One region of the Nocardia heshunensis genome, then DNA from elsewhere that is predicted to be linked to it. Evidence: riboswitches for the same ligand, from Rfam matches in the RefSeq annotation. Region 1 holds a riboswitch; each other region holds the start of a gene.

The links. A riboswitch is a leader RNA that binds a small molecule or an ion and turns the genes downstream of it on or off. The one in region 1 is predicted to bind magnesium.
Region 2: linked by a shared signal. The riboswitch ahead of ACYVN4_RS06995 (MgtC/SapB family protein) and the one ahead of ACYVN4_RS13795 (hypothetical protein) in region 1 are both predicted to bind magnesium.
Region 3: linked by a shared signal. The riboswitch ahead of ACYVN4_RS04210 (hypothetical protein) and the one ahead of ACYVN4_RS13795 (hypothetical protein) in region 1 are both predicted to bind magnesium.
Region 4: linked by a shared signal. The riboswitch ahead of ACYVN4_RS28935 (NRAMP family divalent metal transporter) and the one ahead of ACYVN4_RS13795 (hypothetical protein) in region 1 are both predicted to bind magnesium.

The regions. Positions count from the first base shown of each region.
Region 1 is NZ_BAAGTC010000004.1:253,590-261,273, forward strand. It holds gene ACYVN4_RS13765 (family 1 glycosylhydrolase) at 1-618, shown strand, start outside; gene ACYVN4_RS13770 (MarR family winged helix-turn-helix transcriptional regulator) at 605-1,072, opposite strand; gene ACYVN4_RS13775 (NmrA/HSCARG family protein) at 1,176-2,057, shown strand; gene ACYVN4_RS13780 (serine hydrolase) at 2,065-3,012, opposite strand; gene ACYVN4_RS13785 (Nramp family divalent metal transporter) at 3,184-4,779, opposite strand; gene ACYVN4_RS13790 (magnesium transporter MgtE N-terminal domain-containing protein) at 4,881-6,215, opposite strand; M-box (ykoK) riboswitch at 6,398-6,569, shown strand; gene ACYVN4_RS13795 (hypothetical protein) at 6,865-7,575, shown strand.
Region 2 is NZ_BAAGTC010000003.1:82,965-90,648, forward strand. It holds gene ACYVN4_RS06975 (hypothetical protein) at 1-198, shown strand, start outside; gene ACYVN4_RS06980 (TetR/AcrR family transcriptional regulator) at 286-912, shown strand; gene ACYVN4_RS06985 (ArsR/SmtB family transcription factor) at 919-1,260, opposite strand; gene ACYVN4_RS06990 (MFS transporter) at 1,411-2,586, shown strand; M-box (ykoK) riboswitch at 2,666-2,839, shown strand; gene ACYVN4_RS06995 (MgtC/SapB family protein) at 3,059-3,772, shown strand; gene ACYVN4_RS07000 (ABC transporter permease) at 3,769-5,508, shown strand; gene ACYVN4_RS07005 (ABC transporter ATP-binding protein) at 5,521-6,840, shown strand; gene ACYVN4_RS07010 (hypothetical protein) at 6,857-7,159, opposite strand; gene ACYVN4_RS07015 (VOC family protein) at 7,310-7,684, shown strand, end outside.
Region 3 is NZ_BAAGTC010000002.1:877,515-885,198, reverse strand. It holds gene ACYVN4_RS04220 (DUF3558 family protein) at 1-441, opposite strand, end outside; gene ACYVN4_RS04215 (DUF3558 family protein) at 441-974, opposite strand; M-box (ykoK) riboswitch at 1,072-1,245, shown strand; gene ACYVN4_RS04210 (hypothetical protein) at 1,606-2,304, shown strand; gene ACYVN4_RS04205 (ABC transporter permease) at 2,315-4,072, shown strand; gene ACYVN4_RS04200 (ABC transporter ATP-binding protein) at 4,086-5,372, shown strand; gene ACYVN4_RS04195 (DNA polymerase domain-containing protein) at 5,376-6,338, opposite strand; gene ACYVN4_RS04190 (APC family permease) at 6,383-7,684, opposite strand, start outside.
Region 4 is NZ_BAAGTC010000009.1:213,207-220,890, forward strand. It holds gene ACYVN4_RS28910 (oxygenase MpaB family protein) at 1-537, opposite strand, end outside; gene ACYVN4_RS28915 (HD domain-containing protein) at 710-1,267, shown strand; gene ACYVN4_RS28920 (LysR family transcriptional regulator) at 1,303-2,214, shown strand; gene ACYVN4_RS28925 (hypothetical protein) at 2,420-2,695, shown strand; gene ACYVN4_RS28930 (hypothetical protein) at 2,816-4,459, shown strand; gene ACYVN4_RS28935 (NRAMP family divalent metal transporter) at 4,463-6,232, opposite strand; M-box (ykoK) riboswitch at 6,573-6,752, opposite strand; gene ACYVN4_RS28940 (hypothetical protein) at 6,986-7,684, shown strand, end outside.

The DNA.
Region 1 (7,684 bases):
CGGGTGCAGCCGAACGCGTTGGTGACCAGCAATGTCGGGTACGTCGCGGGGGCGGAGTCACAGGTCAACGGGCCGCTGATGGCGCTGATCGGGGCCCGGCTGGATTTCGTCGGCATCGACTACTACTTCGGTGACGGACCGCCCGGCGGTTCGGGCGGCATGTGGGATCTGCCGGTCCATCCCGAGGGGATCTATTTTGCGCTGCAACACTATTCGCAGATGTTCCCCGGAAAGCCGCTGTGGATCGTGGAGAACGGCATGCCGACCGAGAACGGGCAGCCCCGGGCGGACGGCTATACCCGCTCACAGCATCTGCGCGACACCGTCTACTGGTTGCAGCGCGCAAAGACCGACGGCATGGACGTCATCGGCTACAACTACTGGAGCCTGACCGACAACTACGAGTGGGCTTCCTACACACCGCGATTCGGTCTGTACACGGTGAATGTCCGTACCGATCCGGCCCTGACTCGCATCCCCACCGACGCGGTCGACACCTACCGGGACATCATCGCGCAGGACGGCGTGGCGACCGACTACCTGCCGGTGCGTCCGCCCGCCGCGTGCGAGCTGGTCGATCCTCCGGCCAGTTGCGTCGCCCCGGTCACCGCCCCCTGAGCTGTTCGATCTGAGTTCGACTGAGCTGCTGGGCTTTTCGCAGGTGCCGCACGATCACCTCGAGTTCGTCGTCGGTGTGTTCGCCGAGCATCGCTTGCCAGCCCACACCGAGTTCACCCCAGACCGCGGCGATGTGGGCGAGTCGCTCGGGCACCGGGGTGACCAGTACCCGGCGGCGGTCGTGCGTGTCGGGGACGCGGGCGACGTAGCCGCCGCGCTCGAGCCGGTCGACCAGGCGGGTGGCCGAGCCGGTGGTCAGCCCGGTCATATCGGCGATCTGTTTCACCGTGAGCGCTTCGGGCTCGGCGGTCAGCAGGCTCAGCGCCTGCACGTCGGTGGGGTGCAGGCCGAGCCGGTCGGCGAGGGCCTGGTTGAACAGCGTGTAGGCCGCCATGTAGCGGCGGGATTCGTTCGAGACTTCCTCGTACAGCGCGCGCCGACGCTCGGATGTCATCCAGATCACACTCCCAATCAGCTGCGCGGCGCAGCGATTCCGATTAGATTGCTGCGTGACGCAGTTAATGCGCCACACAGCAGATCTTACTAGGAGAACCCTCGTGCTCACCATCGCGGTTACCGGTGCCACCGGCGCCCAGGGCGGCGCTACCGCCCGCGCCCTGCTCACCCAGGGCCACCAGGTCCGCGCCCTCACCCGCTTCCCCGACTCCCCGTCCGCCGTCGCCCTGCGCGAGCTCGGCGCTCAGGTCCGCTACGCCGACTTCGAAGATCGCGAATCTCTCGATGCCGCACTCGCAGAAGCCGATTCCCTCTTCGCGGTCACCACTCCGTTCGACACCGACACCTCCGTCGAGACCCGCCACGGCAGGACCCTCATCGACGCCGCGGTCGCCACCGGTATCGGCCACATCGTCTTCAGCTCGGTCGCGCACGCCGACCGCGAGACGGGTGTCCCGCACTACGACAGCAAGTTCGCCATCGAGCAGTACCTGCTGGCCTCGGGCGTGCCGTGGACGGTCATCGGCCCCGCCGCCTTCATGAACAACTACACCACCGGCTGGACCCTCGACGGCCTGCGCACCGGCACCTTCTCCTGGCCCATGCCGTCCGACCGGTCCTTCACCCTCATCTGCCCCGAGGACATCGGCGCCTTCGCCGCCCACACCCTCGACCGCCGCGACGAATTCTTCGGCCGCCGCATCGACATCGCCGCCGACGAACTCACCCCCGCACAGATCGCCGCCGCCCTCACCGGAGCCCTCGCCATTCCGATTGCGCACCAGAGGGTTCCACTCGAATACGTCCGCAGCCGCTCGGAGGACCTGGCCGCGATGTTCGACTACTTCACCACGGTGGGCCTCGACGTCGACGTCCCCGGCCTACGCCGCGACTACCCCACCATCGCCTGGACCACCTTCGCCGACTGGGCCGCCCGCCAGGACTGGCCCACCCTGCTGGCCGCCACCCCCGCCGCCCACTGACCGCCGACTACGACGGCAATCCGGTTGGGGCGCTCGCGGGTAGGCGCACGTGGGCCGCGGCCACGGTGGTGGATTGGGCGGAATTCAGGACGGTCAGTCCGGCGGTGAGGGCGGAACCGGCTGTGGTCCAGCTGATTCCGGCGGGCTGGGTGGTCAGGACGACCACCAGGTAGCGCAATGGCTGGTCAGCAGCGGCGGCCACAAGTCCGGTGGTGTTCATGGTCGTGGAGGCGTTCATCATCATCCAGCCCTGTTTGACCGCGGTGGGGACGCCGGGGAAAGCGCTGGGGATACCGAAGGACTGGTCGGTGCCGTCGGCGGCGATGCGGGTGGTGTGACGTAGGCCGTTCAGGATGACCTGTCGGTCCGGTTCCGGGACCACGGTGGTGAGGTAGCGGTAGACCGCGACGACATCCGCCGGGGTGGTGCGGGTTTCACCCCATTCGGCGGAGTCGTCCGGGGGCTGGGTGCCGGTGAGGCCGATCAGGTCGATCATCCGGCTCACGATCGCGGTGCCGCCGCCCGCGCTCCACAGCTCGTCGGCGATATCGTCGTCACTGGTCGCGAGCATCTGCTCCAGCCGGGCCGGGTCGGCCGAGTCCGCTTGCCGCCCTTGCCCGTGCAGGGCATCGAGCGCGATCAGAATCTTGACCACCGACGCGGTGTAGAACTGCCGATCGGCGGCGAGGGCCGCGACCACGGCGCCCGTGCCGGTATCGATGACGTCGATACCGACCTCGGTGCCGGGGGACGCGTCCTGGATCGCGGCTTGCATCTGCCGGGCCAGTTCCGCGGGCGGCACCGTGGACCACACGGGGTTCACGGGTGCGGCCGATGCGTCGACGGGTATCGCCTGAACCGCGGCGAAGGTGAGCAGGCCTGCCAGGACACCCAGCTGCCACGGCCGGGACGCGGGCCTGGGGCGCGCGACCGCGCCGGCGGTATTCGTCTGCATGAGTAGTGCTTTCGGGCTACGGGGTCGCGAGGCCACCGTTCGTGCCCTCTGTTCAGGGCTGCGGCACTGCACGACATCTCCCGTTACCCGGGAAGTCACCTGACTGATTGAGGCAGTAGCTTTACACCACCCGAATGGGAAGTCAATCGGTGTGACCGCGATTACGCCCGGTCAGCCGCGGCCGAGTTGTACCGCCTTGACCACCAACAGAATCGCGCCGATCACCAGGTAGCCGCGCAGTGCCAGCATGCCGAGTTTGGTGCCCGCGGACCAGGTCACCGGTTCGAGCAGGGCCAGGGGCGGCATCCGCCAATGTTCCTTCTCGGACCGGTCGAAGGTGGGGGCCGGTGCGGGCGCGGGGGAACGTCGTTGCAGGAAGCGCAGCACCCCTACCGTCACCACCGCGAGCACGACCAGCGCGACAACCAGGTATTCGGAGGTCCTGACCACGTCCAGATCCGGGAACAGGGTGGTGGCCATCAGGATCCCCGACAGCAACAGCAGAACCGCGACGATGACACCGGCCACGATATTGAGCCAGGTCTTGTTCACCCACGGCCCCAGCACCTGCGGGTCGTTGCACAGCAGCAGCAGGAACACGCTCGCACTCGGCAGCAGCAGTCCGGCCAGCGCCTGCACGGCCGTGGTGATAAGACCCAGGGGCGCACCGGGAATCAGCACGATGGCGGCGGCCACGGCCACCATGGCGATGTAGGACAGGTAGAACTGCTTGGCGTCCTTGAAACCGCGATGCAGCGAGTGCTTGATGCCGAAGACGTCACCGAAGGCGTAGCTGGTGGCCAGCGTGACCGCCGCCGCGCCGATGATCGAGGCGTCCAGCAGCACGATCGCGAAGATCGACCCGAGCCCGTGGCCGAGGTTGCCCAGCAGGTGCGCGATGCCGCCCGCGTCGTCGAACTTCCCGACCGCGTCGTTGGCGCGCGCCGCGTAATCGGCGGTCATCACCAGCGCGGTCGCGCCGAGCACCACGACGAACGCACCGAGGGTGGTGTCGACGCGCTCGTACCCGATGAAGCGCGGCGTGATGCGCTTGTCGACGATATTGGACTGCTGGAAGAACAGCTGCCAGGGCGCGACCGTGGTGCCGACGATCGCGATGATCAGCAGCACGGCATCGGAACTGATCCCGCCGGAGATGCTGGGCACCACGAAAGCCTTTGCCGCCCGGCCCCAATCGGGATGCGACAGCAGCAGCAGTGGAATCTGCAGCAGGGTGATGGCGATGAACACGAACATCGCGCGCTCCCAGCGCCGGAAGCTGCCCGAGGCCATGATGACGACCAGCGCCACCGCGGCGGTCGGGACCACGATGTACTTGGAGATGCCGAAGTACTCCGCGGCCAGGCTGACACCGATGAACTCGGTGACGATGGTGAGGAAGTTCAGGATGAACAGGTCACCGACCGAGAACCAGCCCCAACCGCGGCCGAACCGCTCGTTGATGAGCCGGGCATGCCCGACACCGGTGACCGCGCCGAGCCGAACCACCATCTCCTGGTTCACGATCAGCACCGGAATCAGCAACAGCAGCACCCACAGCAGGCTGTAACCGTAGTTCTGCCCGGCCTGGGCGTAGGTGGCCACGCCACCGGCGTCATTGTCGCCGACCATGACGATCAGGCCCGGCCCGACGATCGCCAACAGCGTCGCCATCCGGGTCTTGAAGCTGCGCGAATGCTCGGTATCGCCGAGCTTGATCTTGCCGAACGCGCCTTCGATATCACCGACGTGCGCCGAATCCAGCACGGCGGACTGCCGATTCGCGGCGGGGGACCGGGTCGGTGCGGCGGCCGCGGGCTGCGGGAGTTCCGAACCCGGTGGCACCGGGGGGTTTTCGTGAGTGTTCGTCATAGCTGTGCCGCGCCGTTCGAGTTCTGGTTCGGGGTCTTACCGGTCGAGGCGGGCTCGCGCACCGGCCGCGGTGCGGGCTCGCGGCGACGCCAGTCCTCGGGAATGATGTCCTCGAGCACGTCGTCGACGGTGACCACACCGAGCACGCGATCCTCGTCGTCGACGACCGGCAGCAGGTAGAGGTTGTAATCCGCCATCAGCAGCGCGATATCGGTGAGGTCGGCCTCGGGCCCGATGCGCACCGGGTCGGCGTCCATGATCTCGGCGATCGCCCGCCCCGGTTCCGCCTGCAACAGCGCGATCACCGACACCACGCCGACCAGCTGCCCGCCCTCGACCACGTGCATCTTCAGCAGCGCCTCGGGCTGCAGTGCGGACGCCGCCGCCACGATCGACAACGCTTGCGACACGGTGGAATTCGGTGCGCAGGAAACGAAATCCACATTCATGAGCCCGCCCGCGCTGTCGGGATTGAACCCCATCAGCGTGATGACCTTGACGCGCTGACCGGCAGGCATCAGATCCAGTACCCGGCGGCGACGCGACTGGCGCAGTTCGAGGATGGAGTCCGCCGCGTCGTCGGCGCGCATGCGGCCGAGCAGGGCCGCGACCTCGCCGTCGGACATGGAGTTCAGGATCCGGCTGGACTGATCGGAATCCAGCTCCTCGAACACGTCGGCCTCGAGTTCCGGATCGCCGTGCACCTGGTCGAGGATCTCGCCGCGCTCGTGCTTGTCGGCATCCTCGAGCAGGTCGGCGAGCTCGGCGGGCTTGAGCCCGCGCAGCCGAACGCTGATGCCGCGCGCGGTCTGCGACCCGCTGTGCCCGATGAGCGGTTCGAACGCCTTCCAATCCCGCGAGGCGTGGCCGCCGGAGGATTTGATCAGTCCGAAGAACCGGGCCGGACGGCGGGTGTCGAGCCGGGCCAGCACCCAGCCCTCGGCGGTCTCGTCGAGTTCGACATCGTAGGCGCGCACCAACTCCGCGGCGGCGACGTCGATCAGGCGGTGCCCGAGGATGTCCGCGTTCAGCAGCACCTCGCCGTCACGGCGCTCGAAGGAGCGCAGGTCGACCTTGTTGACCGCCAACACGATTCGATCGGCGCCGAACTCGCGGATGCGCTCGGCCGAGACGAACACCTGCCGCCCGCCGACGCCGACCACCACACCGCTGATCGGCGGATAGGCGTCGCCGCCGGTCAATCGCACGATCAAATCGTCTACGCGGCCGATGGATTCGCCGGATCCGGCGATCACGGGAGACTTCAGCAGCTGCGACAGATGGAGGGTCGCGGCGGGTTCCGGTATCGGCCGCGGTGTGGCGTCGGTCATATGCACTCCTGTCTCGGCGTCTCCGGCGAACCGGGGACTACAGCCTCACCCTGCACCGTGGCCGGTGCCAACACTCGAATTCTGGCTCAACGGACGGTATCGAACAGGACAACGAAACACCTCAATCGACAATTGTCCGAATTGACTTAACAAACTCGTTGGTGTCAAGCTGTGCCCCGTAATAAGCACCTCGCTAGGCGAGGCTCCTGCGCGAACACAGGCCACTGATCCGACGACGTCGAGAGACGCCCAGGATCAGGACAGGTTTCCCCGGATTAAGGGGTCACCCCAAGTGGCTTCCCAGGCAATGGGATACGTCGCACAGTGCCGAAGCTCTGACGAGAGAGGTGCCCACCCGATTCGGTCTTCTACCTGGGTGGACTCCTCGTGTGCACACGTGCTGGCGCCCCCGTGCGCCCCGGCCGCAAGGAGGTGAGGAACGACAGTGCCATCCGGCGATAGTCCGCATCCCAGTCCCTCGTTCCCCGCACTCGTTTGCGGGTGGAAACACGCCACACGAGCCTGACAAATTCACGAACCCTTTTTACGCGACCGCATGCTGTCCGCTGCGCGGCCGTGTAATTCGTGCTGGCCATTTCACCCCCATTCGAATTCATCGTCCCCCTGAATTTCGAAGGTTTTTATCCCGATGAGGAAGCTCACCGCTTACACCCTGGCCGCCGCTACCGCTCTCGGCGTCGTGGCCTGCAACGCACAGGACGCCAAAGCCGATCCGGCACCGGCGAATCCCGGCATCCACTGGACCACCCGGGTGGTCGACAAGTCCGTCGTGCTGACCACCGACCTGGGCTCGCTGACCACCCAGGACGGCCAGTTCCAGGTCCGTGACACCACCGGCGGGCTGGTCACCCAGTTCCCGCTGAGCTGGCTCGACAACGCGGGCGCGCACCCGATCACCGCCCGGATCGACGGCAACACCGCCACCCTCACCCCGAACCTGGATCCGGCCGCCGTCACCCCGGCCCCGGCCCTCCCGGCCCCGGTGGCCAAAGACATTGCCAGCCAGGCCGATCAGGACGCCGCCTTCTCCGCCGCGGTCAACCAGTTCGGCATCATCACCTCCATGGGCACCATGGTCGGCACCCTCGTCGGTGGCGTCGCGGGCTGTGCCATCGGCGCCGCCGGCGGTGCCATCGCCGGTGTCGTGATCATGTCGGTGCCGACCGGCATCGCGGGCTGCGTCGCCGGTGCCGCCATCGGCATCCCACTCGGCGCCGCGGCCGGATTGGTGTTCACCGGCGTGCCCGCCGCCATCGCGGTCGGCATCGGCCTGGCCCAGCGCCTGACCGCACCGGACTCCACCCCGGCCCCGGCTGCCCCCGCCGCCGCGACCGCGTAGTGGTGGGCCGATTGCGCCGGCGTGAAAGCCGCACCGGCGCAATCGGATTCCGTAAAGATGCGATCGACGGCTCTTGACTTGCGGCTTCCGAGAGGTTCACACTTCTGGA
Region 2 (7,684 bases), on a different contig from region 1:
CTCTACGACAGCGCGTCGGGCAGTTTCAACCCGCAGCAGTTCAGTCTCGGCAGCGGCGGCACCGCCACCTCGAGCTGGACACCGACCGCCACGGGTCAGCATTACGTGCAGGCCTGGTCCTACAACGGCTCGCAGTGGGCGCTGGTGACGGTCGGCACGGGCATCAATCTGGGCAGCGCCTGCGTGGTCACCAGCTGAGCCGACACACCCGCAATCCCATCAATACCGATCGGTCCGGTGCCGGGTGTGCATGCCCGCCCGGCACCGGGCATTACTCTTGACCCGGTGCAGACCGAGCAACCGCCCTCCGACGCCGAGCCCCGCATCTGGGGTGGAACGACCCTCACCGAACGCCGTGAGGCGCGCCGTACCGCGCTGCTCGAGGCCGCACTGGATCTGATCGGCGAATCCGGGGCGGGCGCGGTCACCATGCGCGCGGTCTGCCGCCGCGCCACCCTGACCGACCGCTACTTCTACGAATCCTTCGCCAGCCGAGACGAACTCCTGGATGTGCTCTACCGCCAGATCGCCGAGGAGTTCCTGGATCCGATGACCGCCTTCGCCGTCGTCGACGATCCGGTGCGCGACCGCATGCTCTCGGAAACCTTGGTGGACAAGGTCCTCGAGGACCCCCGCAAATCCCGGCTGTTCCTGGTCGAGCCGTATTCCTCGACGGGACTGGGCCAGACCACGATCGCGGTGATGCCCGCCTTCACCCGCCTGATCCAGGACCACCTCTTCGCCCACATCGACGATCCGGTGCGCCGCCGCCTGGCCGCGGTCACCATGGCCTCGGGCAATGCGGGCATGTTCTCGGCCTGGCTCAACGGCACCCTGCGCGCCTCCCGCGATCAGATCGTCGATCACCTGGTGGAGACCATCGACGCCTATCGCGGCGTGTATCGCGACTGAGAGCCGCTAGCCACCGACGATCGGGCCGCGGCCGTGGGTGATCGCCATGTCCAGCAGGCCCGGGAAGCGGGCCTCGAGGTCGGCGGTGCGCAATCGGTTCATCCGCCGGGTGCCCTCGTCGCGCTGGGCGATCACCCCCGCCTCGCGCAGGGTCTTGAAATGCCCGCTCTGGGTGGACTTGCTGACCGGTAGGTCGAAGGTGGCGCACGCGAGCTCGGCGCCGGCGGCCGCGGCCAGGCGCGCCACGATGCGCAGGCGCACGGGGTCCGAGAGCGCGGCCAGCACGGTGGTGAACCGCAGCTCGTCGCGGTCGGGGTGCACCAGTTCGGTGGCGGTTCGGCTTGCCATGGGTCCCAGCCTAATCCACATGTTCACAATTTCCGAACATGCTGTTATGTTCGGAATAGTCGAACATGCTTGGGCAGGGAGGAACGCATGACACTCGAGCGATCGCTCACAGTCGGCCCCGGAGGCACTGGGCTGCAGCATGATTCACCGATGGGGAGCCGAGTGCGATTCTGGGGCACAGCCTATGCGCTGTTGATCCTGCTGACCGGCACCAATATCCCAACGCCGCTGTATCACGGCTACGGGCAGCGCTTCGGGATCTCGGCGCTGACCACGACGCTGGTGTTCGCGGTCTATGTCGGTGCGCTGATCCCCTCGCTACTGATCGCCGGTCCGGCCTCGGATGCGGTGGGGAGGCGCCGGATTCTGCTGCCCGCGCTCGTGTTGGCCGCGCTGGGCAGCGTCGGATTCGCGCTGGCCACCGATGTCGGGTGGCTGTTCGCGGCGAGGATTCTGCAGGGTGTCGCGCTGGGGGCGGCCTCGGGGACCCTGACCGCCGCCATCACCGAACTCGAGCCCCACGGTGATCGCCGCCGCGCAGCCCTGGTCGCGGCGGTCGCCACCGCCGGGGGCATGGTGGCCGGTCCACTGCTGGGTGCGCTACTGGCGCAATATCTTCCGGACCCGTACGTCACACCGTTCGTGGTGCACCTCGCGCTGCTGGTACCTGCGGTGGTAGTCGTGGCCGGGCTGCCCGAGACCGGCGTGCGGACGCGCTGGCGGCCGCGGCGCCCCAGCATCCCGGCCGGGATGGGCCGCACCTTCGCGATCGCGGGTTCGGCGACCTTCCTGGGTTTCGCGGTGGTCGGGGTGTCGCTGACCCTGGTCCCCACCTATGCGGCCACCCTGTCGGGCAGCACGAATCTGGTGGTCGCCAGCGCCGCCGCGGCCCTGCTGCCGCTGGCCTGGGTGGTGGCCCAGTTGCTGGGTTACGGCAGATCCGAACGCGCCCTGGACCTGATGGGCCTGCCGCTGCTGGCGGCCGGGCTGGCGTTGCTGGCGGTGGCGGGCACGGTGTCGTCACTGTGGCTGCTGCTGGCGGCCGCGGCCCTGGCCGGGGCCGGCCACGGGCTGGTGTTCCTGTCCGGGCTGACCGCGATCAACGCGGCCGCCCCCGCCGACCGGCACGCCGATGTGGTCTCGACCTATTTCGTGATGGCCTACTGCGGCACCGGCGGCCCGGTGATCGGTGTCGGACTGCTGGCGGGCGCGACCGGATTGCTCTCGGCCGTACAGATTTTCGGCGCGGTCGTCGCGGTCCTATGCCTGCTACGACTCGGGGCGCGAGTCGCGTGGGATCGCCCGCGAATCCCGGTGTCGCGCTGACGGCGGGCCGCTGCGGGAGGGCGACGGCGGTCACATCGATTTGCCGATCGGCGGGTGCGGGTGTTTACTCGGGGCCGCAAGGTGCCGTCGTTAGCTGAGGCTCCTTCACGGATACAGGCCGGCGATCCCGAACGTCGAGAGACGCCCCGGATCAGGACAGGTTGCCCCGAGTTAAGGGGTAGCCCCGACCGGCTCCCACCCGCGGGTGGGTTTACGCCGTGGAGTGCTGAACGTCTTACGAGGGGTGGTACCCGAACCGGCGGTTTTCGCTGTTCCCACTCCCCTGGCATGCGTTTGCGCTGTGCCGAGGAGGTGGTGGTCGTGCCCGATGGACCGTATCGAAGTCCGTTAGCCAATCGTTCACTCGGCGACACCGCTGCAATCCCTCGCCCGCTACTTCATGCCCTGTAGCGTCCGATCGGGAGCGTCTGATCTGTAGCGTGCGCCGTCCTCCCCTGTTTCGGAGAATGCAATGACCACGTGGGAAATGCTGCTGCGCCTCGGTACCGGTGTCGGGCTGGGTGCGGTGATCGGGTTCGAGCGCCAGTTCCGGGCGCGGATGGCGGGTTTGCGCACCAACGCGCTCGTCGCCGCCGGGGCGACGTTGTTCGTGCTGCTGTCGGCGCACGGCTTCAGCGGACGCGACGCGGACCCGACTCGTGTTGCGGCACAGATTGTTTCGGGTATCGGCTTCCTGGGTGCGGGTGTCATTCTGCGCGACGGGTTCAATATCCGCGGTCTCAACACCGCCGCCACCTTGTGGTGCGCGGCTGCGGTGGGTGCGTTGGCGGGTGCGGGGATGTATCCGACCGCGGTGGCGGGCACGGTCGCGGTCGTGGTGGTCAACACCGCGCTGCGCACGGTGGCGCGCACGGTGGATCGCCCGGTCACCGACGGCCCCGAAGCCCAGGTGGCGTTGTATGCCTTCACCGCCGACACCGATGACGATCACGAGGCGCATGTGCGGGCGCTGCTGGTGCAGTCGTTGACACGCACCGACTTTCAGCTCAATTCGATCTCGAGCCACGACACGAAACCGGGCCGGGTGCAGGTGCGCGCGGAGCTGACCGGGGATCGTCGTGACGATCGGCAGATGGAGGCGGCGGTGAGCCGGTTGAGCCTGGAACCGTCGGTGACCAGTGTCGGGTGGCGCACGGTGCCGATGCCGATGGAGGACGAGCAGTGAACGCCTCGCTGCAGTCGTATCCCTCACGCGGAGCGCTGGATCGGCCGCGCTCGCGGTGGGCGGATATCGCGGTCTTCCTCGCGGCGGCGGTGCTGATCTGGATCGTGGTGAAGGTGTCGGCGGGCATGCATGTGCCCTTCGACGAGAATGCCGCGCCCGCCGCGATTTCCACCGATCCCGGTGAGCTGCCCTACTATGCGGCGCGTTCGCTGCTGCGGATGTTCGTGGCGCTGGGGCTCTCGATTCTGTTCACTTTCACCTTCGCGACCGCGGCGGCGCGACTGCCGCGCGCGGAGAAGGTGCTGCTGCCGGTGCTCGACATTCTGCAGTCGGTGCCGATTCTGGGCTTTCTGTCGGTGACGGTGACCGGGTTCATCGCCTTGTTCCCGGGTTCGTCGCTGGGTTTGGAGTGTGCGTCGATCTTCGCGATCTTCACCTCGCAGGCCTGGAACATGGCCTTCGCCTTCCACCACAGTCTGGTCTCGCAGCCACGCGAACTCGATGAGGCCTCGCGCAATCTGCGCCTGTCGCGCTGGCAGCGGTTCTGGCGGGTGGATGTGCCGTCGGGGATGTTCCCGCTGGTGTGGAACGCGATGATGAGTTTCGGTGGCGGCTGGTTCTTTTTGACCGCCGCGGAGGCGATCAGCGTCAACAACCGCCAGTACGTGCTGCCGGGGATCGGCTCGTATGTGGCCGCGGCCAGCGAGGAGTCCGACACCGCCAAGGTGGTGCTGGCCATCGCGGTGATGATCGTGATGGTGGTCGGGCTCAATGTGGCATTCTGGCGGCCGATCACGGTGTGGGCGGAACGATTCCGGGTGGAGGACAGCGAATCCGCGGACGCCCCGCGCTCACTGATGCTGGATCTGTTGCGCCGCAGCCATGTTCCCGGCCTGCTGGGCCGTGTGCTGGGGCCGCTGGTGTATCCGATGGACCGGTTCATGCGGGTCTTCGGGCTGGCTGAGCATCCCTTGTATGTGACCCCGGTGCGGCGGCGCGCCACCGATCTCGTCTTCGCGCTCGTGGTGGGTGCGGGACTGATCGCCGGGGTGATCGCGATGGTCCGCTATATCGCGAGCACCGCGGGGTTCGGGGAGGTCGCGCACGCGGCCGGGCTGGGTGCGATCACGCTGCTGCGGGTGATCGTGCTGTTGATCTTCGCGACGATCGTGTGGGTGCCGATCGGGGTGTGGATCGGGTTGAATCCCAAGGTGTCTCGGCTGGCGCAGCCGATCGTGCAGGTGCTGGCCAGTTTTCCGGCCAACTTCCTGTTCCCGCTGGTGGCCGCGGTGCTGGTGGCGACCGGCGCGAGCCTGCAGTGGGCGGCGGTGCTGCTGATGGCGCTGGGTGCGCAGTGGTACATCCTGTTCAATGTGATCGCGGGTGCCTCGGCGGTGCCCAATGATCTGCGCGAGGCGGCGGCGAATCTGCGGCTGCCGCGCCTCCTGTGGTGGCGCAAGCTGATCCTGCCCGCCATCTTCCCCAGCTTCGTGACCGGCGCGATCACCGCGGCGGGCGGCGCGTGGAACGCCTCGATCGTGGCGGAGATCGTGAAGTACGGCGACACCACCCTGACCGCGACCGGTCTGGGCGCCTATATCGCCGAGGCCACCAAGTCCGGGGACTCGCCGCGCATTCTCATCGGCGTGCTGGTGATGAGCGCGTTCGTCGTCGGCATCAACCGGCTGTTCTGGCGTCGTCTCTACGCGCTCGCGCAGCGCCGCTACTCGCTCTGAGAGGAGCCTGACATGACCGAAACCATTGCCACCGGCGAGGTTCTGATCGATCTGCAGGACATCGACATGTCCTTCACCGGCGCGTCGGGCGAGCGGCTCAATGTGCTCGATCAGGTGAATCTGCAACTGCGCGACGGGGAGATCGTGGCGCTGCTGGGCCGCTCGGGGTCGGGCAAGTCGACGATGCTGCGGTTGATCGCGGGGCTGCTGGCGCCGACCAGCGGTGAGGTGCGCTACCGGGATCGGCCGTTGCGGGGCTCCAATCCCGGTGCGGCGCTGGTGTTCCAGTCGTTTGCGCTGATGCCGTGGCTGACGGTGCAGGACAATGTGGAGTTGGGGTTGGCCGCGCGCGGGGTGCCGCCCGCGGCGCGGCGGCAGCGTGCGCTCGAGGCGATCGACCGCATCGGTCTGGACGGTTTCGAGACCGCCTACCCCAAGGAACTGTCCGGTGGGATGCGCCAACGCGTCGGGTTTGCTCGCGCGCTGGTGCTGGAGCCGGACCTGTTGCTGATGGATGAGCCGTTCTCGGCGCTGGATGTGCTGACGGCGGAGAATCTGCGCACGGAGCTGGTGAATCTGTGGGCCACCAAGGACTTTCCCACCAAATGTGTGTGCATCGTGACCCACAATATCGAGGAAGCGGTGCAGCTGGCGGACCGCGTGGTGGTGCTGGGCTCGAATCCGGGGCGCATCATCGCCGAGGTCACCGTGGATCAGCCGCGGCCGCGTAATCGGCGTGCGCCGGGGTTCGTGGCGTTGGTGGATCAGATCTACGGGCTGCTCACCGGCCGCGACACCGAAACCATTGCCACGCCCACGGATACCTCGACGCCGTTCGCGGTGCCGCTGCCGGACGCCTCGGTCGGCGGGATCGCGGGTCTGCTGGAGTTGGTGTACGGCAACAGTGGTCGCGCGGATCTGCCGGTGGTGGCCGATGAGCTCAACTTCGAACTCGATGATCTGATGCCGCTGGTGGATGCGGCGGCGCTGCTGGGTTTCTTGCTGGTGGAATCCGGTGACGTGATCCTGACGAATGTGGGCGCGAACTTCACCAATGCCGACATCCAGGGCAGCAAGGCCGTTTTCGCCGCGCAGGCCCGCCGCCGCGCCCCGCTGGTGCGCACCATCTGCAGTGCGCTGGTGGGCAGCAGCGACGAGACCGTGCGCGCGGATTTCATTCTGGATCTGTTGCAGCGCGGCTTCTCCGACGAGGACGCACGCCGGCAACTGGATCTGGCCATCGAGTGGGGCCGCTACGCCGAGTTGTACGACTACGACACCGATTCCGGGCGGATCACCGCCGACCCGGCCGCCGACCTGCGCGCCTCCTGAACGGCCCGCTGCCGCGCTACCCGGCGGATCCCGCCGTCGGGTGCGGGTTCTGCTCCGGGGTGCAGCGGTAGAGCTTGCCGTCGATGGTCGTCCAGGTCTGGCTGCGGCCCAGGAATTTGCATTGGTCGATGTCGGATTTCAGGTAGATGTTGCCGTCGGGTCCTCCGATGCACTGGTTCTCGGCGAAGATCTTGCCGTTTTCCACGGTGTAGCTCACGCAGTCGGGGGCAGGTTCGGGGTCGTCGGCGTGGGCAACGGCCACCCCGGCCCACAGCATCGGTCCCACGACGAGCGCGCTTCCGGCGATTCGTTTCAGCACATCTGCTCCTTTGCGTTCGGTACGTCGCGATCTGTTACTCCCTGACACGAACCGTCCTTTTCCTGTGCGCCGGGGTGACACAAGATCGGTGACAGGCGTCGAACGGTCCGCCGGGTCGGTCGCCTCTCGGCTGCGAAAGGCTTGTGTTACATGGGAATTCACTACTGCTATACACCGGTTCGGGTCGGCATCGAGAACTTCGAGCGGAGTGTCGCGTACTACGCGGATGTCTTCGGTGAGCCGTGCCGGTTGCATTTCCGCTATGAGACGGGCGGGCTGGATATTGCGACCGTCGGGCGGGTGGTGGTCGTCGGTGGATCCGAGCGGGATCTGGCCGCTGCGCCGCGGCAGGATCTGGTGGCGATGGTCGATTCACTCGAGCGTTGGCGGGCGGGGCTGCCTGCGGGGACCACGGTCGTGCAGGAACCCGCTGATATCCCGACGGGCCGAAATATCTTGGTGCGCAATCCCGACGGCACGCTGTTCGAATACGTCGAGCTCGATCCGGCCCGGGTGGCCGCGGTC
Region 3 (7,684 bases), on a different contig from region 1:
GTGATCGCGGTTGTGCACCCACCAGGTGACGGTCCCGGTATCGGCCACCGTCACCGCGCAACTCCCCGGATCCTTCGGATCGCGCCAGTACATGCCGCCGAAGTTCCGCACGACCAAACGCTCGATCTGGTAACCGAATTGGCCCGCGATCTGCACCTCGCGCGACAGGGTGTCGTCGTGCAACCAGGCATAGGTCAGGTCGACGGCGCCACCGCCCGCGTTCACCGCGGTCCAATCGCAGATGGTGGGCTCGCTCAACCGCTTCAGACCGCTGACCCCGATCGTGCTCGCCAGCTTCTGATCCTCCAGCGGACCGCAGCCCGCCAGCAGATTCGGATCGGTGGCCGGGCGCACCTCGGCCTCCTTGCTGCCGTGCGAGCAGCCGGTCACCGTGGCGATCAGCAACGCCGCCACCGCGATTCGGGAATACCAGCGTGCCATCAGCCCTGTCCCGCCTGCTTCAACGTGTCACCGGCCAGGAGGATCAACGGCAGGCAGGTGGGCTCCTTCGCGGCATCCCAGGGGATGCCGCCCTGCACGGACCAGTCGATGAAATCGGTGTCACCGAAGGCAACCGCCACCTCGCACGTCTGGCTGCCCTGCCAATAGATACCCGAGCGGCCCCCGACCTGAAGGGTATTGGGCTTGCCCGAGGTGACCTGGCTGCGGCGCTCCTCCAATGAGCTGCCTCGGAACCAGTGAAACACCACCGTATGGCCGGTGCTCGACGGCGATTGCCAAACGCAACTCATGGGGTTCACCGATACCCGCTGCAAATCGCTCAACCCGGTCCGCTGACCGACCTCGGCGTCCTCCACCCCACCGCAGAGCCCGATCGTATTCGGCGACGGCGCTACCGCTTTGGGCGCGGCACTCGTGGTGGTGGCCGCCGCCGGCTGGGTCGAGGAGCCGCCGCAACCCGCGAGGGCCACCCCGATCAGGGCGATCCCCACCGCCGCGCCCACCGCTCTCATCACGCCGACCAGCGTAGGCGAACGCCACGACTCGTGCGATCTGCGCCACCGCAGAATATGAATTTTGACAATTCACAGGATATTAACTACGTTCGTAATCGCACCTCGATAGGCGAGGCTCCTGTACGAACACAGGCCACTGATCTGACGACGTCGAGAGACGCCCAAGGTTAGGACAGATTTCCCCGGATTAAGGGGTTATCCAAAGTGGCTTTCCCGCGAAAGCGGAATACGTCGCACAGTGCCGAAGCTCTGACGAGAGGGGTGTTCGTCCCTTTCCGGTTTCGCCGGGCGACCTTCCCCGTGTGCGCTGACGTATCGCGTTCAACCAGTTTGAGGAGGTCGGGGCAGCCAGATGACGCCCTCTGACAGTCCGGAGTCTCCGGACCGGCCCCTCCGCCTGCGAGCGGGCCGCTAAGCACACCCACGTCGCGTCGCCTCGACGCACGTAAATCCACCGATATTCCGGTGCCGCATTCTGCGCGGTTCCGCAATATTCGCATGCCTCTTTCCGTATCGAATTCGGAAATTTCGCCACTGGCATCACGCCGTCCGCACGATCGTGCGCGACGGAATTCACCGCTGCCCGTAATACCCCTCGGGCCGCGGCAGATGAGGGGACACCATCCTGATGAGAATTCGTATGTTCGCCGGGCTGGCCGCGTTGACCAGCGTCGCCCTGCTGACCACGCACGCCACCGCGCACGCCGAACCCACGGCCATCGAGGCCCGGGCCACGATCGTCGATCGCACGGTGCAACTACACACCGACGCGGGCTCACTGCGGGTGGAGCACGACCGCCTGCAGCTCCTCGACCCCGCCGGGATCGTCGTGACTTCGCTCCCGTTGCAGCTGGCCAAGCAGGGCTCCATGTATCCGATCGACGCCCGGATCAACGGCAACACCGCCATTCTCGCGCCGCGCACCGATCTCGCCCGGCCGCTCACCGACGACGAGCGCGCCCAGACCGAGCAGGCCGCCACCGCGCCGGTCCGAAATTTCGACCTGCGCGCGATCAGCGACGGCGACAGCCCCGAGGACCGCTTCAACAATGCGATGGGTCACGTCAACACCGAGATCGGTGCGGCCGTCGCGGTGGCCACGCTGCTGGGCGCGGTCATCGGTGGCCCGCTCGGCTGCCTGTTCGCGGGTGCGCTCACCACCGTCGCGGCGGGTCCGGTGGGCGCGGTCGTCGGCTGTCTGGCCGGGGCCGTCATCCGCGCGGGCATGGGGGTCGTGGTGTTCAACGTGCTCATCGGCGTGCCCGCGCTGATCGGGTCGGCGATCCACTTCTTCAATGTCGTGAACGCGCCGCCCGCCGCTGAATGAGGAATCAGTCATGACTCTGGAAATCGCAATCCCCAACAGCCCCAAGACAACTCCCGAGGCCCGTCGGGTCCGCCGCGGGCTGCGCCCCGCCGACTACCTGCTGCTGGCCGCGGGCGTGGTGCTGACGGTGTTGGTGGTCAGGCTCTTTCGCGACATCTCGGTGCCGTGGCTGCCCGGTGACAGCCCGGACACCGTCTCCACCGATCCCGCGAACCTGCCCTACTACGCGGCCCGCACCACGCTGCGCATGTTCGCCGGGCTGGTCGCGTCCATCCTCTTCACGCTCGTCGTCGGCCAGTGGGCCGCACACTCCCGGCGCGCGGAGAAGGTGCTCATCCCGCTGCTCGACATTCTGCAGTCGGTGCCGGTGCTGGCGCTGGTATCGATCACGGTGACGGCGTTCATCGCGCTGTTCCCGGGCTCGTACCTCGGCGCGGAGGCGGCGTGCGTCTTCGCCATCTTCACCGCGATGGCCTGGAACATGACCTTCGCCTACTACCAGGCCCTGCGCAATATGCCCCGCGAGCTGGACGAATCGGCGCGCATGATGCGACTGACCCGCTGGCAGCGGCTGACCCGGGTCGAGATTCCGGCCGCCATGATCCCGATGGTGTGGAACGGGATGATGAGCTTCGGCGGGGCCTGGTTCATGCTGGCGTCCTCGGAGATCATCAGTGTGTCCGGCAACGATCAGGCGCTGCCCGGCATGGGCTCGTTCATCGCCGCCGCCACCTCGCAGGCAGCGGTCGGTCAACTCGTGATCGGCGCGGTCGTCATGGTCGTGACCATCGTGCTGGTGAACGTGCTGTTCTGGCGACCGTTCACGGCTTGGTCGGAACGGTTCCGGGTGGAGCACACCGAGGCCGCCCAGGCCCCGCGCAGCCTGGTACTGGATCTGTTGCGCCGCACCACGATTCCCGCTCGGATCGCGGGGAGCCTGCGGCCGGTCGGCGAGGCGGTCGATCGCGGCATGCGGATCTTCGGGCGCGCCACCCGCTCCCCCTTCGAGCCGAAGCGCGGCAGCCTGGCCGGGGACGTGGTGTTCTTCGCCGTGCTGTTCACGGCCCTCGGCTGGGGTGCGTGGACGCTGGCCCGATACTTCGAGCGCACAGTCGGTTTCGCCGAATTCGGGCCCGCCTCGCTGATGGGTCTGGCCAGCCTCAGCCGGGTGGCGGTGCTGCTGGTGTTCTCCACCATCGTGTGGGTGCCGGTCGGCGTGTGGATCGGGATGAATCCGCGCATCTGCCGGTTCGCGCAGCCGGTGGTCCAGGTCATGGCGAGCTTCCCGGCCCAGTTCCTCTACATCTTCGTGGTCGCGGGACTGACCTACACCGGCATCTCGCTCAATATCGGCGGCACCGTGCTGATGGCCCTGGGCGCGCAGTGGTACGTGCTGTTCAACGTGATCGCGGCCGCCGGGCAGATTCCCACCGATCTGCGCGAGGCCATGGACGATCTGGGCGTGCGCGGGCGGGAACGCTGGAAGTCGTTGATCCTGCCCGCGATCGCCCCCGGCTACGTGGTCGGCGCGATCACCGCGTTCGGCGGCGCCTGGAACGCCACCCTGGTCGGCGAGGTCGTCGATTCCGGCGGCACGCACCTGGAGGCGTTCGGGCTCGGCGCGTACATCACCAATGCCACCAGCAATGACGAGTTCGCCAAGGTCCTGCTCGGCACCCTCGTCATGAGCGTGGTCACGGTGGCCATCAACCGCGTGGTCTGGCGACGCCTGCAGCGCACCGCCGAAACCCGTTACGCACTCGTCTAGAAAGGAGGACGCCATGTCCACCCCCGTCATCACCGTGGATCGCGTCACCAAGAACTTCACCAACCCCTCCGGCGAGCAGCTGGCGGTCCTCTCCGATGTCCGCATGGAGTTGCGCGAGGGCGAAATCGTCGCGCTGCTGGGCAAATCCGGCTCCGGCAAGTCCACGCTCATGCGCATCATCGCCGGGCTGGTGCAGCCCTCGGCGGGCACGGCGCGGCTGCGCGACACCGAGATCACCGAGCCGAATCCCGGCACCGCCATGGTGTTTCAGACCTTCGCGCTGCTGCCGTGGCTGACCGTGCGGCAGAACGTCGAACTCGGGCTGCGTGCCCAGGGCATCCCGACCTACGAACGCGACGAGCGGGTCACCGACGCCATCGACATGATCGGGCTCGACGGCTTCGAAAACGCCTATCCCAAGGAGCTTTCCGGCGGCATGCGGCAACGCGTCGGGTTCGCGCGCGCCCTGGTGGTGCGGCCGGAAGTGCTGCTCATGGACGAGCCGTTCTCCGCGCTGGACGTACTCACCGCGGAGAACCTGCGCGGCGAGCTCATGCGGCTGTGGAACGAGACCGCCTTCCCCACCAAGACCATGCTGATGGTCACCCACAATATCGAGGAGGCGGTGCAGCTGGCCGACCGAATCCTGGTGCTGGACAACAATCCTGGACGCATCAAGGGCGAGATCAAGATCGGCATGGAGCAGCCGCGCGACCCGCGCAGCACCCAGTTCCAGAACCTGGTGGACCACGCCTACCGGATGCTCACCGACTCCCCCTACGACGGCGATCGGGAGACCGTCACACCCACCCCCACCAATCGGCCGCTGCCCGATGCCAGCGTGGACGGCATCGCGGGCATGCTGGATCTGGTCGCCATGAGCGGCGGGCGCGCGGATCTGCCCGATCTGGCCAGCGGGCTGCGCTTCGAACTCGACGACATCATGCCGCTGGTCGACGCCGCGCGGCTGCTGGGCCTGGCCACCGCCGCCGACGGGGATCTGGAGCTCACCGTCGACGGCCGGATGTTCATCGACGCCGACATCGACACGGCCAAGGCCATTTTCGCGCGGGTGGCGCGGGCCAAGGCACCCCTGGTCGCGGCCATCGATCACGCGCTGGCCGGGGCGCACAATCAGCGCATGCGCGACGGCTTCTTCCTGGATCTGTTGCGGCGCAACTTCACCCAGGATGCGGCGCGGCGGCAACTGCGCACCGCCGTGGACTGGGGGCGCTATGGCGAGCTCTACGAGTACGACGCGGATGAGCGACTCTTCCTACGTCATCCGGTGCACACGTGAGGGCTAGTCGTCGCGTTTGGCCCGCGCCCGGCGTTTGCCCTCGTGCATGGCCTGCACGCGGGCGACCGGAATGGTGTGCCCCTCGGCGATCAGGTCGGCGGGCAATTCCTGGGGCGCGGGCATCAGCTCGGACCACGGGTCTCGATCGCCGAGCTCCTTGACGGCGGAGCGAATCGTGAACTCGCGCGGGTCGATATGCGGAAGATCGGCCCACGCGATCGGGAACGACACCGTCGCCCCCGGCCGGATGCGCGGACTGTAGGCGGCCACCACGGTCGCGCCGCCGGCCCGGGTGGAGTCCAGGAAAACCTTGCCGCCGCGGTCTTCTCGAATGAAGGCCGTGGTGGCGAGGGCTGGATCCAGGCGTTCGGCGCGGGCCGCAATGGCCCGGGTGGCGGCCGCGGCGTCCTCGAGGTCGATGCCGTCGACGACCGGCACGAAGATGTGAACGCCTTTGGAGCCACTGGTTTTCACCGCACCGGCGAGCCCATCCGCCTCGAGCGCGCGGCGGATCAACTCGGCCGCGCCGACCACCTGATCGAATCCGGCTTCGGGCGCGGGATCGATGTCGAGCACGAGATGCGTTGGGCTGCCCGAATAGTCGACCAGTCCCGCAGCCGTCAGCAGGGTCACGTGGTACTCGACCGCCCGCTGATTGCCGAACCACAGCAGCGTGCGCACGTCGTCGCACACCGCGTAGGAGATCTCCCGCTTCGAGCTGCCCGCCCACAGCGTGGCCCGCTGCACCCACTCCGGCGTGTACTTGGGCAGGTTCTTCTGCATGAAGGGTTCTTGCCCCGGCCGCACCCGTACCACCGACAGCGGCCGGTCCCGCAGCACCGGCACCATCCGCTCCCCGACCGCCTCGAGGTAGTCGATCAACTCGCCCTTGGTGGCCTCGGCCCCGTCGAACAACGGACTGTCGAGACTGGAGAACTTCAGTCCGGCCCGCACGTCATCGCCCATCGGCCCACCATGCGCCCCGACAGTGCCGTCGTCAACCACCCGCGTCAGCGTGGAGATTCGAGGTCGGACTCGATCTCGGCCAGGATTCCGGGACGCCGCCGGGCGGCCAGCCAGAGCCAACCGCCGCCGATCACCAGGTAGGCCAGGAAGATGTAGGGGAACAGGTCGACCGGCCACGGGGGCAGCGGGTAGAAGCTGCCGACGGCGGGGACCAGGAGGAACACGAAGCCTGCCACCGCGATCACGACGGCCCGGCGGGAGAGTGCGCCGAGCTTGCGCAGGTACACCGGCGCGGCCACCACGACCATGAAGTAGACCAGCAGGAAGCCGAAGGCCGCCAGCGTGCCCGCGTCATTGAAGATGGTGAGGGTGTCGGTGCCCGCCGACCAGAACGCGGGTACCGCCATCATCAACAGGATGTAGGCGGTGAGGGCGATCGACGGAGTCGCATTGGCAGCGTGCACCTTTCCCAGCGCCGCCGGGAACACCGAGTGCCGAGCCATCGGATAGAGCAGTCGCGCACCGGCATTCAGGCACGACAGCGACAGGGCGAAGAAGCTGATCATCGCGCCGAGGTCGATGGGCAGTTTGAAGAAGCCCACATTGTCGAGGTCGGCGAGGGTGTTCAGCGGCATGGCCAGGGTGTCGAGGGTGGCGCTGGAATCGCGGGTGCCGTACACCTCGACGTAGCTCATCACCACGAAGAACAGTCCGGCGATGACCAGGCTCCACACCACCGCTCGCGGGATGCTGCGCAAGGGATCTCGCGCCTCACCGCCCATCGCGGTCGCGCTCTCGAAACCCACCAGGCTGAAGATGCAGGCGACCACGGCCAGGCTCATGCCGCGCGCCGAAGTCCCGTGCAGCGACAGCTGATCGGTGTCGATATGAATGCCGTGCGCGAACACCACCACGACGGCCAGCGCGAGAATGCAGACCACGGAAATGCCTTCGAGCACCAGCGTGAGCATCGAGGACAGCCGGACATCCTTCACCGCCAGCGCCCACGCGATGACGCCGAGCACCGCGAAGAAGACGACCGACGGAATATTCGCGTGAATTCCCAGCAGGCCCAGCACTTCCCGGCTGAATATGGTGAACCCGGTCATTCCGGCAATGCCGATGAACAGATAACACCACAGCAGCGCCCAGCCCGACAGCACCCCGCTGATCGGTCCGAGGCCGCGCCCGACATAGGCGTACATCGAGCCCGGAGACGTGGAGCGGCGGGCGAACTGATTGAGGTTGAAGGCCACGAACAGCAGCATCCCGGTGCCGAACAGGTAGGCCATCCAGGTGCCGGAACCGGCCGAGGAGAAGGCCAGCGGGATGATGAGCGCGGCGGT
Region 4 (7,684 bases), on a different contig from region 1:
GGTCTCGAGTTGCCGCTTGTGCGCCTTGTCCCCGGCGTAGCCGCCCGCGTACGACAGCGGTTTGGTGATCGAACTCTCCGAGTACATCTCCAATGTGCTGGTGGTGGCGAAGCTGAAAACCGAAGTGCCCCAGCGCCGGAACACCCTCGCGCCCTGCGCGACCAGTTCCGGGTCCAGCCAGTCCGGGTCCGTCTCGAACTCCTCGAACAACCGCACCAGCGACGGCGGCGCGTCCGGCACACTGTCCACCCCGTCCGCGAGCGCCCGATCCAGCATGGCCCGCCCGGCCTTCGGCCCGATCTCCCCGAGGTAGACCTCGTCGACGAACGCCTCGGCGACCGGATCGGCCTGGTAGTAGGCACCGGCGAAGGCCCGCACCAACTCCTCGTCCGGCTGCGGATCGAACCGGAACACCCCGCGCCATACCCGCCGCGCCCATTGCACCCGCGGATCGTCGAGGCGCTCCCGATACCGGAACTCGGTCGGAATCTTGCCCGCCGCAGCCGCTTCCAACGTCGCGGGAGTCTTGCCAGCCATGGCTGAAGCGTAGGTTTCCGCGCGCGGACCGAGCAGAGATTTCCGGCCAATCCGCGCGGGCCCTGGTCGCCGATAGGTAGTTCCTGCCAATCCATTGGTCGCAGGGGACATTTGCTGAATGTTTCCCTCGGCCCGGTGGTGCCGCGGTCTGTCGACCCCTAGGGTTCGGCCCGTGACCCGTGCCCTGGAACCCTTGACCACCGTCGATGAACTCATGGCCCTGCTCGCCGACTGCGAGGACGCCTGGGACATGCCCGACCGCAGCGGCGACCCCGTCGACATCCTCGACCACGACCGCCAATGCGCCGAAATCCTGCGCCGCGACTTCCCCCTCGACGAAGAACTCCAGGTCGCCGGGCTGGTCCACGACATCGGCCACGTCCTGATCCCCGGCGACGACGCGGGCCACGGCATCCACGGCGGCACCATGGTGCGCACCCTGCTCGGCGACCGCGTAGCCCGCCTGGTCGAACTCCATGTCGTCGCCAAGCGCTACCTGGCCGCGACGGATTCCGCCCACGCCGCCGCGCTGTCCCCGTCCAGTCAGCGCACCCTCATCGCCCAGGGCGGGCCGATGACCCCCGAAGAGATAACAGCCTTCGAATCCGACCCGGACTTCACCGCCGCCATCGCCCTCCGCCGCGCCGACGACGCCGGCAAGGTCATCGGCCTCACCGTCCACCCCCTCGAAACCTGGCGTCCCGTCGTCGAACGCGTCGCCGCCCGCTGACCTGGATTTCTGTCGGCGCTGCATAGACTCGCTCTATGCCGCTGTCGCCGAGAGTGCCTGATCTTGCCGCGCTCGACCTTTTGCTCTCGGTGATCGAGCTGGGGAGTTTGGGGCGGGCGGCGAAGGCGCACGGGATCAGTCAGCCGTCGGCGAGTTCGCGGATTCGGTATCTCGAGCAGTTGGTGGGGGTGCCGGTGCTGGAGCGGACCACGCTGGGGTCGCGGCCGACGGCGGCGGGTGCGCTCATCGCGGAGTGGGCGCGAGATGTGGTGGACGCGGCGGCGCGGCTGGACGCCGGGATCGACACGCTTCGCACGCAGCGGGATTCGCGGTTGCGGGTGGCGGCCAGCCAGACCGTGGCGGAGTACCTGTTCCCCAAGTGGCTGATGGGTTTGCGGGCGCGGATGCCCGACACCTCCATCGCCCTGGAATCGGGCAATTCGGCCGAGGTGGCCAAGGCCGTGCTGGAGGGCCGGGCCGGCATCGGGTTCGTGGAGAGCCCGCAGCTGCCCGGTGGTTTGGAAAGCCATGAGGTGGGCCGGGATCGGCTGCTCGTGGTGGTGGCCGCCGGTCACCCCTGGGCGCGGCGGTCGCAGGTCGACGCGGCCGAGTTGGCACGAACGCCCCTCATCTATCGCGAGCCCGGTTCGGGCACCCGCAATTCCTTCGAGCGGGCCATGCGCACCGACAGGCCGGGCTGGGAGCCGAATGTTGCGCTGGAGCTGTCCTCCACCACGGCCATCAAGACCGCGGTGGCCGAGGGCCTCGCACCGGCGGTGCTCTCCTCGCTGGCGGTGGCCACCGAATTGGCCGAGGGCCTGCTGGTTTCGCCCACCGTGACCGGCGGCCCGGATCTGGAGCGACGACTGCGCGCGATTTGGCCGACCGGACAGAAGCCGACCGGTCCGGCGCGTGATCTGTATGCCATTGCGCGCCGCCCGATTTGAGTCCTCTCTGCGAGTTTTGCCCGAAGTGTTGACAGAGTGACTCCCATCACCATAATCTTCCGGCGCAGGCGCAGCGGATTTTGCGAGGACCGAGCCTGCCTGCACATTCTTTTCGCCTTTACAATGCCTTCGCTGAATTCGCAGCGCGAAGACACAAGTGCGCCAACGCCTCCCGCGAGCGTTATCAAAGGGTTATGGTCACGGCATGGTGCGAACCGCCGCCGCTGCCGCAGAACCGGATGAACCAGTCATTCCGGCCACTGCTTCGCGGCCAAAGCTAGAGGTTGTTCCCGAATCGCCTGACCCCGAAGCGCCACAGCCCCACTCCTTCGGCGCACACGTCCTGAGCGCGGCCGACATCGAGCGACTCCCGTCCTCGGCCCGGCACCGCATCGCAGCCTTCATCCACCTGCAGGTGGCAACCCTGGAGGAGTGGCCCGAGCCGGTCCTGCCCCCCATTCCCGAACTCGACGAACTCTGAGCTTCCGATCTCGACGAACTGAGACCTCCTCGTCGTTTGTGTGACCGGCCAGCCGAACCGGCCGGATCCTGGGATTTTGCCGGATGGCCCCGGCGCTCCAGCCTGGCATGGTCAGCGAGCATGAACATCGTGCGGCCGACCACCGCCCACCCTCCCCGAGCCCGGACCGCGGCGCTACTGGCCGCCCTGCTGGCCCTCGGCGCGCACACCACCGGACTCGCCGTGGCGCAACCGGATTCGAGCACCTGGTATGTCCGCGCGGGTGCGCCCGCGAACGGAACCGGCAGCGCCGACGCGCCTTTCGACTCGCTCGCCCGGGTGGAATCGGTCTCGCGGGACGGCGACACCATCATCGTGCAGCCCTCCACCGCCACCCTCGACGGTGGAATCGCCCTCAAACCGGGGCAGAAACTCCGTGGTGACGGCCCGGCGGTTCGCGGCGCGGCCGACAGCCCCGCACTGCCGCGCATCTCGAACACCACCGCGGACCACGACGGCGACGCCGTGCGCCTCGCTTCCGACACGGAGGTGAGCAATCTCGTGATCACCGGAGCCCGGCGCGGCGGCATCTACGGCGCCGACGCCGTGAACGCCGTCATCACCGGCAACGACGTGACCGCCACCAATCAACAATGCGCCGACGGCTTCCTGATCGGGCCCTTCGGCCTGCCGCCCACCCTGCCCCTGGGCGCGGCGATTCCCGCACTGCCGGACTTCATCACCCTCAACAACGGCTGGGCCGCCATCATGTCCGACTTCCACAGCGCGGCAGGCACCGTCCGCATCGAGGGCAATACCGTGCACGACACCGCCTGCGGCGACGGCATCGACATCCGCGCACTCGGCAGCAGCCGCATCGACGCCGCCGTGACCGGAAATACGCTGCGCACCATCAATCTCGGCCTGGCCAAACTCTCGGTGCTCGCCCTCGGCGTCCAGGCGGGCGACGATGCCGTGCTGACCGGGCGGCTCGACGGCAACTCCGAAACCGAGATCGCCACCCCGGCCACGAGTCTGCTCAACGTGATGGCCGACAGCGAGGGCGTGTTCATCAACCCGCTGGGCCGGGCGCACCTGGATATCACGGTGGACGCCAACCAATTCCACAACGGCTACGGGAACTTCTCCGCCAACGGCCTCGAATACGTGACCACCAGCGGCGCCCCGGACAGCCGAGTCACGGTGACCGACAGCGTCTTCGACACGGTGGCCGGTGACGTCATCGAGAACTACAACCTCAGCACCGGCGGCGCGCACCAGTCGCTGACCCTGCGCAACGTGTACGCCCACCACAGCACCTTTCCCGGCGCGGTGCTGAACTCGCTGATCCCCGCCAACCTCGGAACCTGCGTGGTGACCACCAATTTCGGCCGCGCCGCCCACACCGACCTGACCATCGCCGACTCCGATCTCGGTGACTGCAGCGCCGACGGCATCGGCCTGATCGCCTACACGCCGGCCGGATCCGAGCCCAGCACCGCCGAACTCACCTTCGACATCCACGACACCGTGCTCGGCGCGAGCGCCGCCAACGGCATCAGCATTCGCAATGTCGGTGACACCGCGGTGCTGCACGGCTGGATCGCGCGCACCTCGATCGCGGCGGCCCGGGAAGCACTGTTGCGCACCAGCAGCAGCGGCGGGCAGATCGGCAGTGCGGCAATCACATTGAGTGATATCACGCTGGACGGCGTCGCGAGTGCATGCGACGGCGTCCAGCGTGACGGCCGGATCGACCTGTCGGGTATCCCGGCCGGGTGCTGATTTTCAGCCGATGGACTGGAAGATCTTGACGCCCACCAGGACTACCGCGAGCACCAGGTAACCGCGCAGCGCGAACATGCCCGCCGTGCGCGCCGTGGAGAACGCCGGCCGCTCGAGGGTGTCGAGCGCGGGGGTGCGCCAGGTGTCGCGGTCGGCCTCACGAATGGCCTTGCGCTCGGCCCGGGTGAGGGGAGTGGACTCCAACTCCTCCACCTGGTCCGGGTCCAGGTTGCCGAGTTCCCGTGCGGTGCGCTCGGTGTCGCGCCGCTTGCCGCGCTGCCAGGAGATCAGCATGCCCGCACCGCCGAGGATGCCGACCAGCGCGCCGACGCCGAAACCGATCTCGATGGTCGCCGTGGACAGGCCGGGGAAGAACACCGCCGCGGTCAGCGCCAGCGACAGCAGCACCAGCGACCACACGATGACGCCGGCAACGATGTTCTGGCGCACCGTGTTCACCCACGGTCCCAGCACGGCCTTGTCATTGCAGAGCAGCACCAGGAACACCGTGGCCGAGGGCAACAGCACACCGGCCAGTGCCTGCACGCCCTGGGTCAGCAGACCCAGCACGTGATCCGGGCTGAAGGACACCGCACCCGCGACGGCCAGCAGCGCGGCGTACCCGATGTAGAAGGCCGGTGCCTCGCTGACCTTCCAGTGCAGCGAGTGCCGCTTGCCGAGGGTGTCGCCGAGCGCGTAGGTGGTGGCCAGGCCGACGGCATTCGCGCCGATCAGTGAGGCGTCCAGCAGCAGCAGGGCGAACAGCGCGCCGACCGTGGTGCCCATGTGATCGTGCAGGGACTGGGCGACCGCACCGGCATCGGTGAAGTTGCCGATCGCGTCGGTGCCGGCGAGACCGAAGGCCGCCGCGGCCATGATGGCCACCGCGCCGACCATCACCACGACGATGCCGACCCACAGATCGATGCGCTCGTAGCGGATCCAGCGCGGGGTGATGCGCTTGTCGACGATGTTGGACTGCTGGAAGAACAGCTGCCACGGCGCGACGGTGGTGCCGACTATCGACACGATGAGCAGCAGCAGCGTCGAGTTCAACCCGCCCGGGAACGACGGAATGAAGCCGTGCCCGATCTGGGAGATCTGGGGGTGCACCAGGAATGCCAGCGGGAACATGACGATGTTCAGCGCGATCAGCCCGAACAGGAACCGCTCCCAGCGCCGGAACGAGCCGCCCGCCACCATGGCGAACAGGGTGATCGCCGCCAGCGGCACCGAGATCGCCTTGGGCAGGCCGAAGTAGTTGAGTGCCATGGAGACACCGATGAACTCGGTGACGATGGTCAGCGCGTTCACGATGAACAGGTCGCCCACGCTGAACGCGCCCCAGAACTTGCCGAACCGATCGAAGATCAAGCGTGCGTGCCCGACTCCGGCGACCGCGCCGAGGCGCACCACCATTTCCTGGTTCACGTACAGCACCGGGATGAGCAGCACCAGCGTCCAGACCAGCGCCATGCCGTAGTTCTGCCCGGCCTGCGCGTAGGTGGCGATGCCGCCGGCGTCGTTGTCGCCGACCATCACGATCAGGCCGGGGCCGATGATGGCCAGCAGCATGCGCAGCCGCTGGCCGCGGGTGCGGCCCTCGAGGGTGTCGTGCTGTCCGATGGAGCCCAGCGCGCCGACGATATCGCCGACGTGGGCGCTGTCCATGACAGCGCCGGCGGGGCGGGCATCGCTGGGGTGGGCGTTGGCGGCGGCGCCGGGTGCGGCGACGGTGGTGGAGCGGCGCGAGCCGTTCGCGAAGAAGGCCATGGCACTTCCCTCGCTTTCGATCATCAGGTGTATCGGCATGCGGAATACACCCGGCCGCCAAGCGATTTCGGGCACGATCGACCGGTTCGAGGCACACGTGGGGACGCGACCGGCGTCGGGACGACGCGGGACGGATCGGTGTGGGAACGGGTCAGCCGGTGACCGGAATGCGGCAAGCCGGGGACGTCAAGATTCTGAAATCCATACTCGGATACGGACTATCGCCGGAACTCATTGTTCGTCCCTCACCTCCTTGCCGCCGGGACGTACGCGGACGTCACTACCTGTGCTGTCGCATCACGCACGGCAAGAAGGGATTCGGGCACACCCGTGGTGTCGCCCCGCACCCCTCTCGTCAGAGCTTCGGCACTGCACGACGTATCCGGGGGCTCGCGGCCCGGGGAAGCCACTTCGGATCACCCCTTAATCCGGGGTGATCTGTCCTAACCCTGGGCGTCTCTCGACGTCGTCGGATCAGTGGCCTGTGTTCGTACAGGAGCCTCGCCTAGCGAGGTGCTGACTGAGCAATGGTGGGCCTGGTCCAGGGCGTTGTCAAATCCGGTCCGGTCGGTTCGCTGGAATCCGTTGTGCCGCAAGCAGTCCGGCGGCCCACTCCCCGAACGACCGGATTATTTGCTGCTAAACGGGGTGCGGATATGTGTATCGAGTCACTAAAGGGCAAATGTCCATTGCTGATGCCTGAGAGCAGACTTAAAGTTTGCTTGTCAATAACTGAACCTGCGATGAGTTCTGATGACGCGGGCCTATCAAATCGAGGTAAATCAAGTGCGCAAGAGCGGATTAGCCGCGGTGACCGCATTGGTGGCCGCCGTCACAGCAATTACGGCCGGAACGGTGAATGCCGAACCTACCAGCGGAGATGTCGGTGCCGTCCATTACACGGCATCGGCTTCCGATCGGTCGGCGACCATTTCCACCGATATCGGCTCGATGGACGTCGAGAACGGTGTCTTCAAGATCCACGGTGCCGATGGCACGGTGGTTGCTGGAACCGAACTCACCTTCCGCGTGGACGATTTCGTATTCCCCATCGCGACCGAAATCAGGGGCCTGACCGCCACTCTGACACCGCAATTCGATCTGCAGCACGCGGTTTATCAGCCGGTCGCGCTGCCCTTCGAGGACACCGCTCCGTGGAAGACCCCGTACGACCGTGAGCAGGCGGCCTGGAACCGCATGAAGGACACCATCGCCATCGGCGCGACCATCGGAACCCTGGTCGGCGGCATCGGCGGCGGCGCGGTCGGCTGTGCCCTGGGCGGCATCGCCGTGGGCGCCGGAGCGTCGCTGGCCACGGGCATTATCGGCGGCCTCTTCTTCTTCCTGCCGGGTGCCGTCGTCGGCTGCCTCGCGGGAGCCGCGGCCATAGGCGCGCTCGGCGCGATCGCGGGCATGATCCTCGTCACCGCCCCGGTGGCCATCGCCGCCGCG